DNA from 3 places in the Streptococcus sp. VTCC 12886 genome. Region 3 is predicted to be linked to each of the others. Evidence: predicted binding sites of a transcription regulator. Region 3 holds the regulator's gene; each other region holds the start of a gene.
The links. The regulator CtsR, encoded in region 3, represses protease genes until heat stress. The targets are predictions, from matches to a motif close to TTGGTCAAAAAAGGTCAAANA.
Positions count from the first base shown of each region.

Region 1: ACPC57_RS07530 (ATP-dependent Clp protease proteolytic subunit) is a predicted target of CtsR. The motif match lies at 1,805-1,825, and genes of this name have one in related genera.
Region 2: ACPC57_RS08105 (ATP-dependent Clp protease ATP-binding subunit) is a predicted target of CtsR. The motif match lies at 1,278-1,298, and genes of this name have one in related genera.

Region 1 covers NZ_JBMVJB010000022.1:26,381-29,665, reverse strand. Annotated here, with positions in the region: gene ACPC57_RS07540 (ABC transporter substrate-binding protein) at 1-602, opposite strand, end outside; gene ACPC57_RS07535 (DUF2129 domain-containing protein) at 767-1,054, opposite strand; gene ACPC57_RS07530 (ATP-dependent Clp protease proteolytic subunit) at 1,171-1,782, opposite strand; gene upp (uracil phosphoribosyltransferase) at 1,883-2,512, opposite strand; gene ACPC57_RS07520 (glycoside hydrolase family 13 protein) at 2,592-3,285, opposite strand, start outside.
Region 2 covers NZ_JBMVJB010000025.1:24,073-27,357, forward strand. Annotated here, with positions in the region: gene ACPC57_RS08095 (MerR family transcriptional regulator) at 1-286, shown strand, start outside; gene ACPC57_RS08100 (peptide deformylase) at 358-768, shown strand; gene ACPC57_RS08105 (ATP-dependent Clp protease ATP-binding subunit) at 1,327-3,285, shown strand, end outside.
Region 3 covers NZ_JBMVJB010000021.1:34,133-37,417, reverse strand. Annotated here, with positions in the region: gene tsf (translation elongation factor Ts) at 1-563, shown strand, start outside; gene ACPC57_RS07390 (thioredoxin domain-containing protein) at 725-1,063, opposite strand; gene ACPC57_RS07385 (CtsR family transcriptional regulator) at 1,217-1,675, shown strand; gene ACPC57_RS07380 (ATP-dependent Clp protease ATP-binding subunit) at 1,681-3,285, shown strand, end outside.

The DNA of each region.
Region 1 (3,285 bases), on a different contig from region 3:
AAGGCCTCAGCTACACCTTTACCGTAATCAGATGAGTTGTCAAAGTAAAGAACAACTTTCTTAGCTGACAAGTTTTCAGTAGCGTACTTAGCCATGATTTCACCTTGGTATCCATCTGTAAAGGTTGTACGGAAGAAGTATTCTTGTACCTCACCTTTATCATTTTCAACCAAGTTTGTTTGTGTACCTGAAGGAGAAATCATTGGAACACCTGCTGAAGTTAAAGCTGGAATAGATGCTGCTGAAGCTCCTGATGTAGCAGGGCCGATCACGACGTTTGCACCCTCACTTGCCAAGCTTGTTGCAACCGTTGCAGCTTCAGCGGTTTCAGATTTATTGTCTTTTGTGATAACTTCAATCTTTTTGCCATCAATACCACCAGCAGCATTGATTTCTTTTACTGCAAGGTTGGCACCTTTTTCTTCTGTTTGACCATAAGATGAAACAGCACCAGATAACTCCAAGTTATAACCGATTTTAAATGTTTCCCCAATAGTTGAACCAGCTGCGGATGTATTGGTTGTTGAAACATTGCCACAGGCAGCGAGGAGAGCTGCTGAAGCAAATGTAGCGATTGCTACTGCAAATTTTCTTGTTTTCATGAAAATACCTTAAAACTTTCTTAAATTTAACATGTATCTAATATACAGAATTATCTGAAAATTGTCAATAAAAATGAACAAAATTTTTAAAAAAATTAAAATTTTAATAATTCTCCAAATAATTCACAAAAAAAGCCATCATTACTGATGACTCCATATTACCATTATGACGATATGCGGGCTGGCTCTGGCTTATCAATCGATTCACGCCATAGACTCCCTACAAAGTTTTGATCCAATTCTTTTATATATGAAGGAACTAATTTTTTAACAAACTTCTCCTTCTTTAGTTTTGTAATGGCCACATCTACTTTATCTTTATCCATATAGACAAGAACATACCGTAAGCGTTTGGAATGATAGACGATATCTCCATATTGGTTTAATTTACGGGCATCACGGTTATAATGTAAATATACTGCTAAACTAATCCGATCTTTCTTCTCAAACATGTCAACTCCTCTAAAATTGATTCTTCCTATATTATACCGCTTTCAATTAAAAATGAAAAGCTCCAACAATCAAGTCGATCATCAGAGCATGTAAGAATAATCTTATAGAAACAACATTACTTAGTCTTTGTATTATACATAATTTGGTCGATAAAGCCGTATGCCAAGGTTTCTTCAGCAGACATCCAATAGTCACGTTCTGCATCCTTATGGATTTGTTTGACTGTCTTACCAGAATTTTCCGCCAAGATTTTTTCTAACTTGTTACGAGTATTTAAGAGGTGTTCTGCTGCAATTGCCATGTCAGTTTGCTGAGTACCACCACCAGTGCCTCCCATTGGTTGGTGAATCAGGTATTCTGCATTAGGAAGCATGAAACGTTTGCCTTTTGTACCACTTGAAGCAATGATTGTTCCCATACTTGCTGCAGTACCCATTACAATTGTCTGTACGTCTGCTTTAATGAAGTTCATTGTATCCACGATGGCAAGACCTGCAGAAACAGAACCCCCTGGTGTATTTACATAGAGATAAATATCTTTTGTTGGATCTTGTGCATCTAGGAAAAGCAATTGGGCAATAATCGAATTGGCCATATTGTCCTCAACCGGACCTGTCAACATAATGATGCGGTCTTTCAGCAAACGTGAATAAATATCATACGAGCGCTCACCGCGACTAGTTTGTTCAATAACTACTGGAATCATAAATTTACTCCTTTTCGAGATTTTCTTTTCCCATTATATAAGAATAGTCAAAATTGGTCAAATAAAAAACACGATTTAAAACCAGAAAAAAGAAATCAGCTCAACTGATTTCTTACGGAGATTATTTAGTACCGAAAAGGCGATCACCAGCATCTCCAAGACCTGGAACGATATAGCCTTTATCATTGAGTTTTTCATCCAAGGCTGCTGTAAAGATATCGATATCTGGATGTGCATCTTGAAGTGCTTTCACACCTTCTGGAGCGGATACCAAGGCGACAAATTTAATATTTGAAGCTCCACGTTTTTTCAAGGAATCCACTGCAAGAATTGCTGAACCACCAGTTGCTAACATTGGGTCTACTACCAAGATATGGCGTTGATCAATATCTTCTGGCAATTTCACAAGGTATTCAACTGGTTGTAAGGTTTCTTCATCGCGGTACATACCAATATGACCAACTTTAGCTGCCGGAACCAAGCTAAGCAATCCATCGACCATACCAATACCAGCACGAAGAATTGGCACAATAGCTAATTTCTTACCTGCAATTTGTTTTTGAACTGTTTTTGTAATCGGTGTTTCAATTTCCACATCTTCAAGTGGCAAGTCACGCAATACTTCGTAGCCCATTAACATGGCAATTTCATTGACCAACTCACGGAAATCTTTTGTAGAAGTTGTTGTTCTACGAAGGATAGACAATTTATGCTGAATGAGTGGGTGTGAAATGACTTGGAATTTACCCATGATGATGAAACCTCTCTTTTTTGTTTTTTCTATTTTACCAAAAATTCATGAAAAAAGCTCGTGAATATTGAAAATTATCTTATTTTTTGAGAACGATTGCCTCATACGGTCTCAATAATTGTCCAGCCAAAAATGCAGCCTCTTCGTAATTATGCATAAACAGGGAATATCCCTCGCTCGATACTTCGAAGGCTTGCTCATCACTTGTGAAATTCACCAGAATGATGAAATCATCCTGTTCATCATATTTACGGTAGGCCATTACCGAGCTATTTCCAGTCTCCATCACTTCATATTTTCCTTCGGACATACAAGGATACTCTTTCCGAAGAGCGATTAATTTTTGATAGGTATAGAAAAGAGATTGTTTGTCTGCAAGTGCTTTTTCAACGTTGATGTCTTTGACAGTATCTCCAAAAGCCAGCCAGGCTTGACCTGTACTGAAGCCTGCTCCTTCTGCTCCTGTCCATTGCATTGGACGGCGAGCATTATCACGACCTTTGGCATTTATAGAAGTAATCAATTCCTCCTTGGTAAAGCCATTTTCAATCCGTTCCGCATACATGCGACGTGTTTCAATATCATCTGCCTGGTTAATATCTGTAATTGGCGTATTAATCATACCGATTTCCTCACCTTGGTAGATATAAGGAGTCCCTGACATAAAATGAAGATAAATAGCCAACATTTTACCACTTAGCTCACGAAATGCAGGTCGATCATCACCGAAGCGAGAAATGGCACGAGGTAAATCATGATTATTCCAGAAAAGT
Region 2 (3,285 bases), on a different contig from region 3:
CGATGCCAGTAAGGATCGGGTGTTTGCCCAAGAGATGCATGCTATTTTTGAAGCTTTTGGAAAATACAGGTTCTTAGAAGTCAGTCACCCTGAGGTGCAGGCTCAGGTAGCGAATTTGCGGGCCTATATCACGGAACATTTCTACACCTGCACAAAGGAAATTTTGCAAAATCTGGGTTTCATGTATGTTGAAGATGAGCGATTTTCAGCCAATATCGACCGAGCAGGTGGACCAGGCACAGTAGCCTTTGTCAGTCAAGCCATTGCGATTTATTGCCAAGAATAAATAAGGAAAGTCTAGTGAGAACTAGGCTTTTTTGGTATACTAGATGTACCTAGAGTGTAAGGAGGCACCCCATGATTCAACCTATTATGAAAGATATTTTCTTCCTGCAGAAGAAGTCTGAGCCTGCGACTCAGCTAGATGTGCAGGTAGGTCAAGATTTACAGGATACTTTGGTAGCCAACGCTCATGCCTGCGTGGGTATGGCGGCCAACATGATTGGCGTCAAAAAGCGGATAATCATCGTCAACATGGGCTTCGCCAATCTGGTCATGTACAATCCCGTCCTCATCAGCAAGGCCAAGCCCTATCAGACAGAGGAAGGCTCCCTGTCGCTAGTAGGTACTCGCACGACCACTCGCTATCAGGAAATTGAAGTAGAGTTTTTTGATGCTTCTTGGAAAAAGCGGAGACTAAAACTAACTGACTTCCAAGCCCAGATTGTTCAGCATGAACTAGATCATTTGGAAGGGATTGTTATCTAACTTTTTAAAAAGTTTGAAAAATGTTAACAAATCTATTGACCTTTGCTGACTAATTGTGTATAATAAGATTCGTAAGGTAAATGCCTTGCGGAATGTTTAATCAAAAGGTCAGTAAAGATCAAAAAGTAAAAAGTAATGATTTATATTTTGAACTATTGGTCAGTAAAAAGCAAACCTATAAGGAGGTTGTTATGAAAGACAGGATAACACCCTATTAGCGTCATTTAGTTTATCTTTTATTACTTTGACGTACGAGGAAACTCCATTTCCCTATTTCCAGCTTCAAACACTCCACTGGATTGTTTGAACTCGCTTTGCCGTACTTTACGAATGTTACTTACTATCGTAAGTGCGAATTCCAACCTTCAATAGTTCACTGGACTATTGAAGCTGCCTGTAGCTTTTGATTCGAACTTTGTTCGCACTATTTCCCACCTCCAAAGGTTCCCCAAACCTTTAGAGCTAGTACTAAAAGCAAACTGAAAGACTAAGTCAATCTTTCTAAAACAAAGGTCAGTAAAAGTCAAAAATAAATAAAACAGAAACGAGGTAACTACTATGAACAACAATTTCAATAACTTTAACAATATGGACGATATTTTCAATCAACTCATGGCCAACATGGGTGGTTACAGTACAGAGCGCCGCCGTTATTCTATCAATGGGCGTGAAGTGACACCGGAGGAATTTGCTATGTACCGTCAGACCGGTCGCCTGCCACAGACCGAAGAAGTGGCACAAGCACCATCTAAAGGTCAGATAAAATCAGATGGGATACTAGCAAAATTAGGTCGCAATTTGACTCAAGAGGCTCGCGAAGGTAAATTGGATCCTGTTATCGGACGTAACAAAGAAATTCAAGAAACTGCCGAAATCTTGGCTCGTCGTACTAAGAATAACCCAGTCCTTGTCGGTGATGCTGGGGTTGGTAAAACAGCTGTAGTTGAAGGTTTGGCACAAGCCATCGTTAATGGTGATGTCCCAGCTGCTATCAAGGACAAAGAAATCATCTCCATTGACATTTCGGGCTTGGAAGCTGGTACTCAATACCGTGGTAGCTTTGAAGAAAACATTCAAAACTTGGTAAATGAAGTCAAAGAAGCTGGAAACATTATCCTCTTCTTCGATGAAATTCATCAAATTCTTGGTGCCGGAAGCACTGGCGATGGTCAAGGTTCTAAAGGTCTGGCTGATATCTTGAAACCTGCTCTTTCACGTGGTGAAATAACAGTGATTGGTGCAACAACTCAAGATGAATACCGTAACACTATCTTGAAGAATGCTGCCCTTGCTCGTCGTTTCAACGAAGTTAAGGTCAATGCTCCTTCTCCTGAAGATACCTTCAAGATTCTTCAAGGTATTCGTGATCTTTATGAAAAACACCACAATGTTATCTTGCCAGATGAAGTCTTGAAAGCAGCGGTTGATTTTTCAGTACAATACATTCCACAACGTAGCTTGCCAGATAAGGCTATTGACCTTTTGGACGTGACAGCAGCTCACTTGGCAGCACAACATCCAGTAACTGATGTCAATGCTGTTGAACGTGAAATCGAAGAAGAAAAAGCTAAACAAGAAGCTGCAGTTGCTAAAGAAGATTTCGAAGCAGCTCTAAATTCTAAGATTCGTATTGAAAAACTTGAAAAGAAAATTGCTAACCATGCAAAAGATCGCAAGGTGACTGCGACTGTAAACGATGTGGCTGAATCCGTAGAACGTATGACTGGTATTCCAGTATCTCAAATGGGTGCAACGGATATCGAACGTTTGAAAGATATGGGTAACCGTTTGCAAGCTAAGGTTATCGGTCAAGATAAGGCCGTTGAAGCAGTGGCACGTTCCATCCGTCGTAATCGTGCAGGATTTGACGATGGTAACCGTCCAATCGGTAGCTTCCTCTTTGTAGGACCTACTGGTGTTGGTAAAACTGAGTTGGCTAAACAATTGGCCCTTGATTTGTTCGGTACCAAAGATGCTATCATCCGTTTGGACATGTCAGAATACAGCGACCGCACAGCCGTTTCTAAATTGATCGGTACAACAGCTGGTTATGTTGGTTATGATGATAATAGCAATACCTTGACAGAACGTGTTCGTCGTAACCCTTATTCAATCATCCTTCTTGATGAAATTGAAAAGGCAGACCCTCAAGTTATCACCCTTCTCCTCCAAGTTTTGGATGATGGCCGTTTGACTGATGGTCAAGGTAATACTGTAAACTTCAAGAACACAGTCATTATCGCAACTTCAAACGCTGGCTTCGGTTACGAATCTAACTGGACAGAAGATGATGATAAACCAGAACTCATGGATCGTTTGAAACCTTACTTCCGTCCGGAATTCCTTAATCGTTTCGACGCAGTTATTGAGTTCTCACACTTAGATAAGGAGGACCTTTCTAAGATTGTCGATCTTATGTTGAATGAAGTTAACAAGACTCTTTCTAAGAAAGGCATTGAGTTGTCAGTTAGCGAAGCTGCTAAAGCCTATATGACAGAAGAAGGCTATGATGAAGTT
Region 3 (3,285 bases):
GTGGCCGTATCGGTGTTATCTCAGTTGTTGATGGTGGTGACGAAACTCTTGCAAAACAAATCTCAATGCACATTGCTGCAATGAAACCAACTGTTCTTTCTTACACTGAATTGGATGAGCAATTTGTTAAAGATGAGTTGGCAAAAATCAACCACAAGATCGAACAAGACAACGAAAGCCGTGCAATGGTTGACAAACCAGCATTGCCATTGTTGAAATACGGTTCAAAAGCTGAATTGACTGACGAAGTGATTGCAGCAGCTGAAGAAGCTATCAAAGCAGAATTGACAGCTGAAGGCAAACCAGAAAAAATCTGGGACAAAATCATCCCAGGTAAAATGGATCGCTTTATGTTGGACAATACTCAAGTTGACCAAGCTTACACACTTCTTGCTCAAGTTTACATCATGGACGACAGCAAAACAGTTGAAGCTTACTTGAACTCAGTGAACGCTTCTGTTGTAGAATTTGCTCGTTTCGAAGTGGGTGAAGGTATCGAGAAAGCTTCAAACGACTTTGAAGCAGAAGTTGCAGCTACTATGGCAGCAGCTCTTGGTAAATAATCATATATAGAAGAACTTCCGACAGGGAGTTCTTTTTGTAAAATCGGTCTTAGGGCTGATGAATGAATAGGTTGAATGTGCTATACTAATATCAATCCTTAATATTTTTCACATCTCCTTACAAAAGCACCGGTCGTCTGGCCGGTGCTTTTGTCGTTCTTTTAATCTTGTATAAACGCTGTAATTTCTTTTTCTGTCATACTAGAGTCGCAACGGACTTGGACACCGTCTGCTTTTGCGACGAGGAGTCCAGGGACCGTAGGAACTTGGTAGTGGTCGCGTAGGGCTTGGAGTTCAGGGCTGGCTTGACTAGAGTCGAGGAAGTGAATAGGTACTTGCTCCTCTTTGGCTACCTTATGTAGTTTTGGCGCGAACCGATTGCAGTAAGGGCAGGTTGCGCGTCCGATAAAGAGGATGGCTCCCTCTTTTGCTGAAAGCAAAGTTTGGGCCTGCTCCACGTCAATTGTAATAAAATCTTGAATATACGTTTTGAAATCCATTGTCTACTCCTTTTTCTTTCTATTATAAAGAATTTTAGGATTAATTTCAAAAATCGACTACGATCGACACTGTTGCTTTTACTTTAAAAAAATCTATTTTTACGGTATAATGGTCAAAGAATGTCAAAGAAAATCAAAGAAAGAGGCGATACTATGGTGATGAAAAATACATCGGATTATATCGAGGAACATATCAAGGCCATTCTAGATCAAGTCAGTGTTGCTGTATTGCGTCGGAGTGAATTGGCCAGTCGATTTGAAGTGGTTCCGAGTCAGATTAACTATGTTATCAAAACACGATTTACTGCAAGCCGTGGCTACATTGTAGAAAGTAAGCGTGGCGGAGGAGGGTATATTCGTATTGGTAGGATTACCTTCTCGGACAAACATGAATTGGTACATGACCTAATAAAAAATATGGGTGAGCAATTATCAACAACGGTATTTGCTGATATATTACAATTGTTGTTTGATGAAGGCTTGATGACAGAACGCGAAGGAAATTTGTTTTTAGCAACGGCTTCCAACGATGTCTTGGGGAAAGATGCGGATAAAATTCGAGCGCGAATGATGCTGCAACTACTCCGTCATTTAGATAGGAAAGAGGATTAATTTTCATGAAAATTTCAACAGGCTTACAACGGGTTTATGAAGATGCTCAGTTGATTGCCCAACGATATGCATGCGATCATTTAGAAACGTGGCATATTTTGCTAGCATTTGTCATCAATCACGATACGGTAGCTGGTGCTGTTTTGGCAGAATACCCAATGAGTATTTCAGATTTCGAACATGCTACTTTTGTTGTTACAGAAAAAGTATACCGTGAAGAATTGGATAAATTTAATATTCTACCCTCCTCAAAGAGATTAGACGATACAGCTCAGTTCGCTAGAAAGATTGCAGAAGTCGTTAAGGCAAAAGAATTAGGAAGCGAGCATTTGTTTCAGGCAATGCTGTTAGACAAACGTTCAACCGCAAGTCAAATTCTAGATAAAGTAGGTTTTCATTTTGAAGAGATAGAAGATGAATTCCGTTTTGTTGATTTACGTAAAAACTTAGAGTATCGTGCAGGGTTCACCAAAGAGGATTTGAAAGCTATCCGTAGCGTGATGAAAGGTGGAAAGGCTAAAACAGCAAGTGTAGGTCAAATGATGGGCATGCCACCAACTGCTCAAAGTGGTGGATTGGAGGATTATACACGAGATTTGACAGCCTTAGCTCGCGAGGGGAAAATTGAACCTGTTATTGGTCGCGATGCTGAAATTTCACGGATGATTCAAATTCTATCACGTAAAACGAAGAACAATCCTGTTTTGGTTGGCGATGCAGGTGTTGGAAAAACAGCACTAGCATTAGGTCTTGCTCAGCGTGTTGCAGAAGGAAATGTTCCTGTCAGTTTAGCAAAGATGCGTGTTTTGGAACTTGATTTGATGAATGTTATTGCAGGAACTCGTTTCCGTGGTGACTTTGAAGAGCGGATGAATAATATCATCAATGATATTGAAGAAGATGGTCAGGTTATCCTCTTTATCGATGAATTACATACTATTATGGGGTCGGGTTCGGGAATTGATTCAACCTTAGATGCTGCCAATATTCTCAAACCGGCCTTGGCTCGAGGGACCCTACGCACTGTTGGTGCAACGACACAGGATGAATACCAAAAGCATATTGAAAAAGATGCTGCCCTGGTCCGTCGTTTTGCCAAAGTGACCATTGAAGAGCCGACAGTTGAGGACAGTATTGCCATTTTGACCGGGCTTAAAGGGACTTTTGAAAAATACCATAGGGTCCGTATTGGAGATGCGACTGTTGAGACAGCTGTGACTTACGCCAAGAGGTATCTGACTAGTAAAAACTTGCCAGACTCAGCAATTGACTTGTTAGATGAAGCCAGTGCAACGGTACAAAATAGAGTGAAAGGGCAGGTTGAAGAAACAGGTCTTTCAACTATTGATAAAGCTTTGATGGCTGGAAAATACAAGACTGTCAGTAAGCTCTTAATCAAGACTACAGAAAAGAATCTGTTGAGTCAAAACGATGACTTAGAAGTGACAGAAGATGACATTTTGGAAACACTTAGTCGCTTATCAGGTATCCCAGTAGCCAAGCTCAGCCAATCAGATACTAAGAAGTACCTGAATCTGGAAGCAGAATTGCACAAACGTGTGATTGGGCAGGAAGAAGCTATTTCTGCCATTAGTAGAGCTATCCGCCGT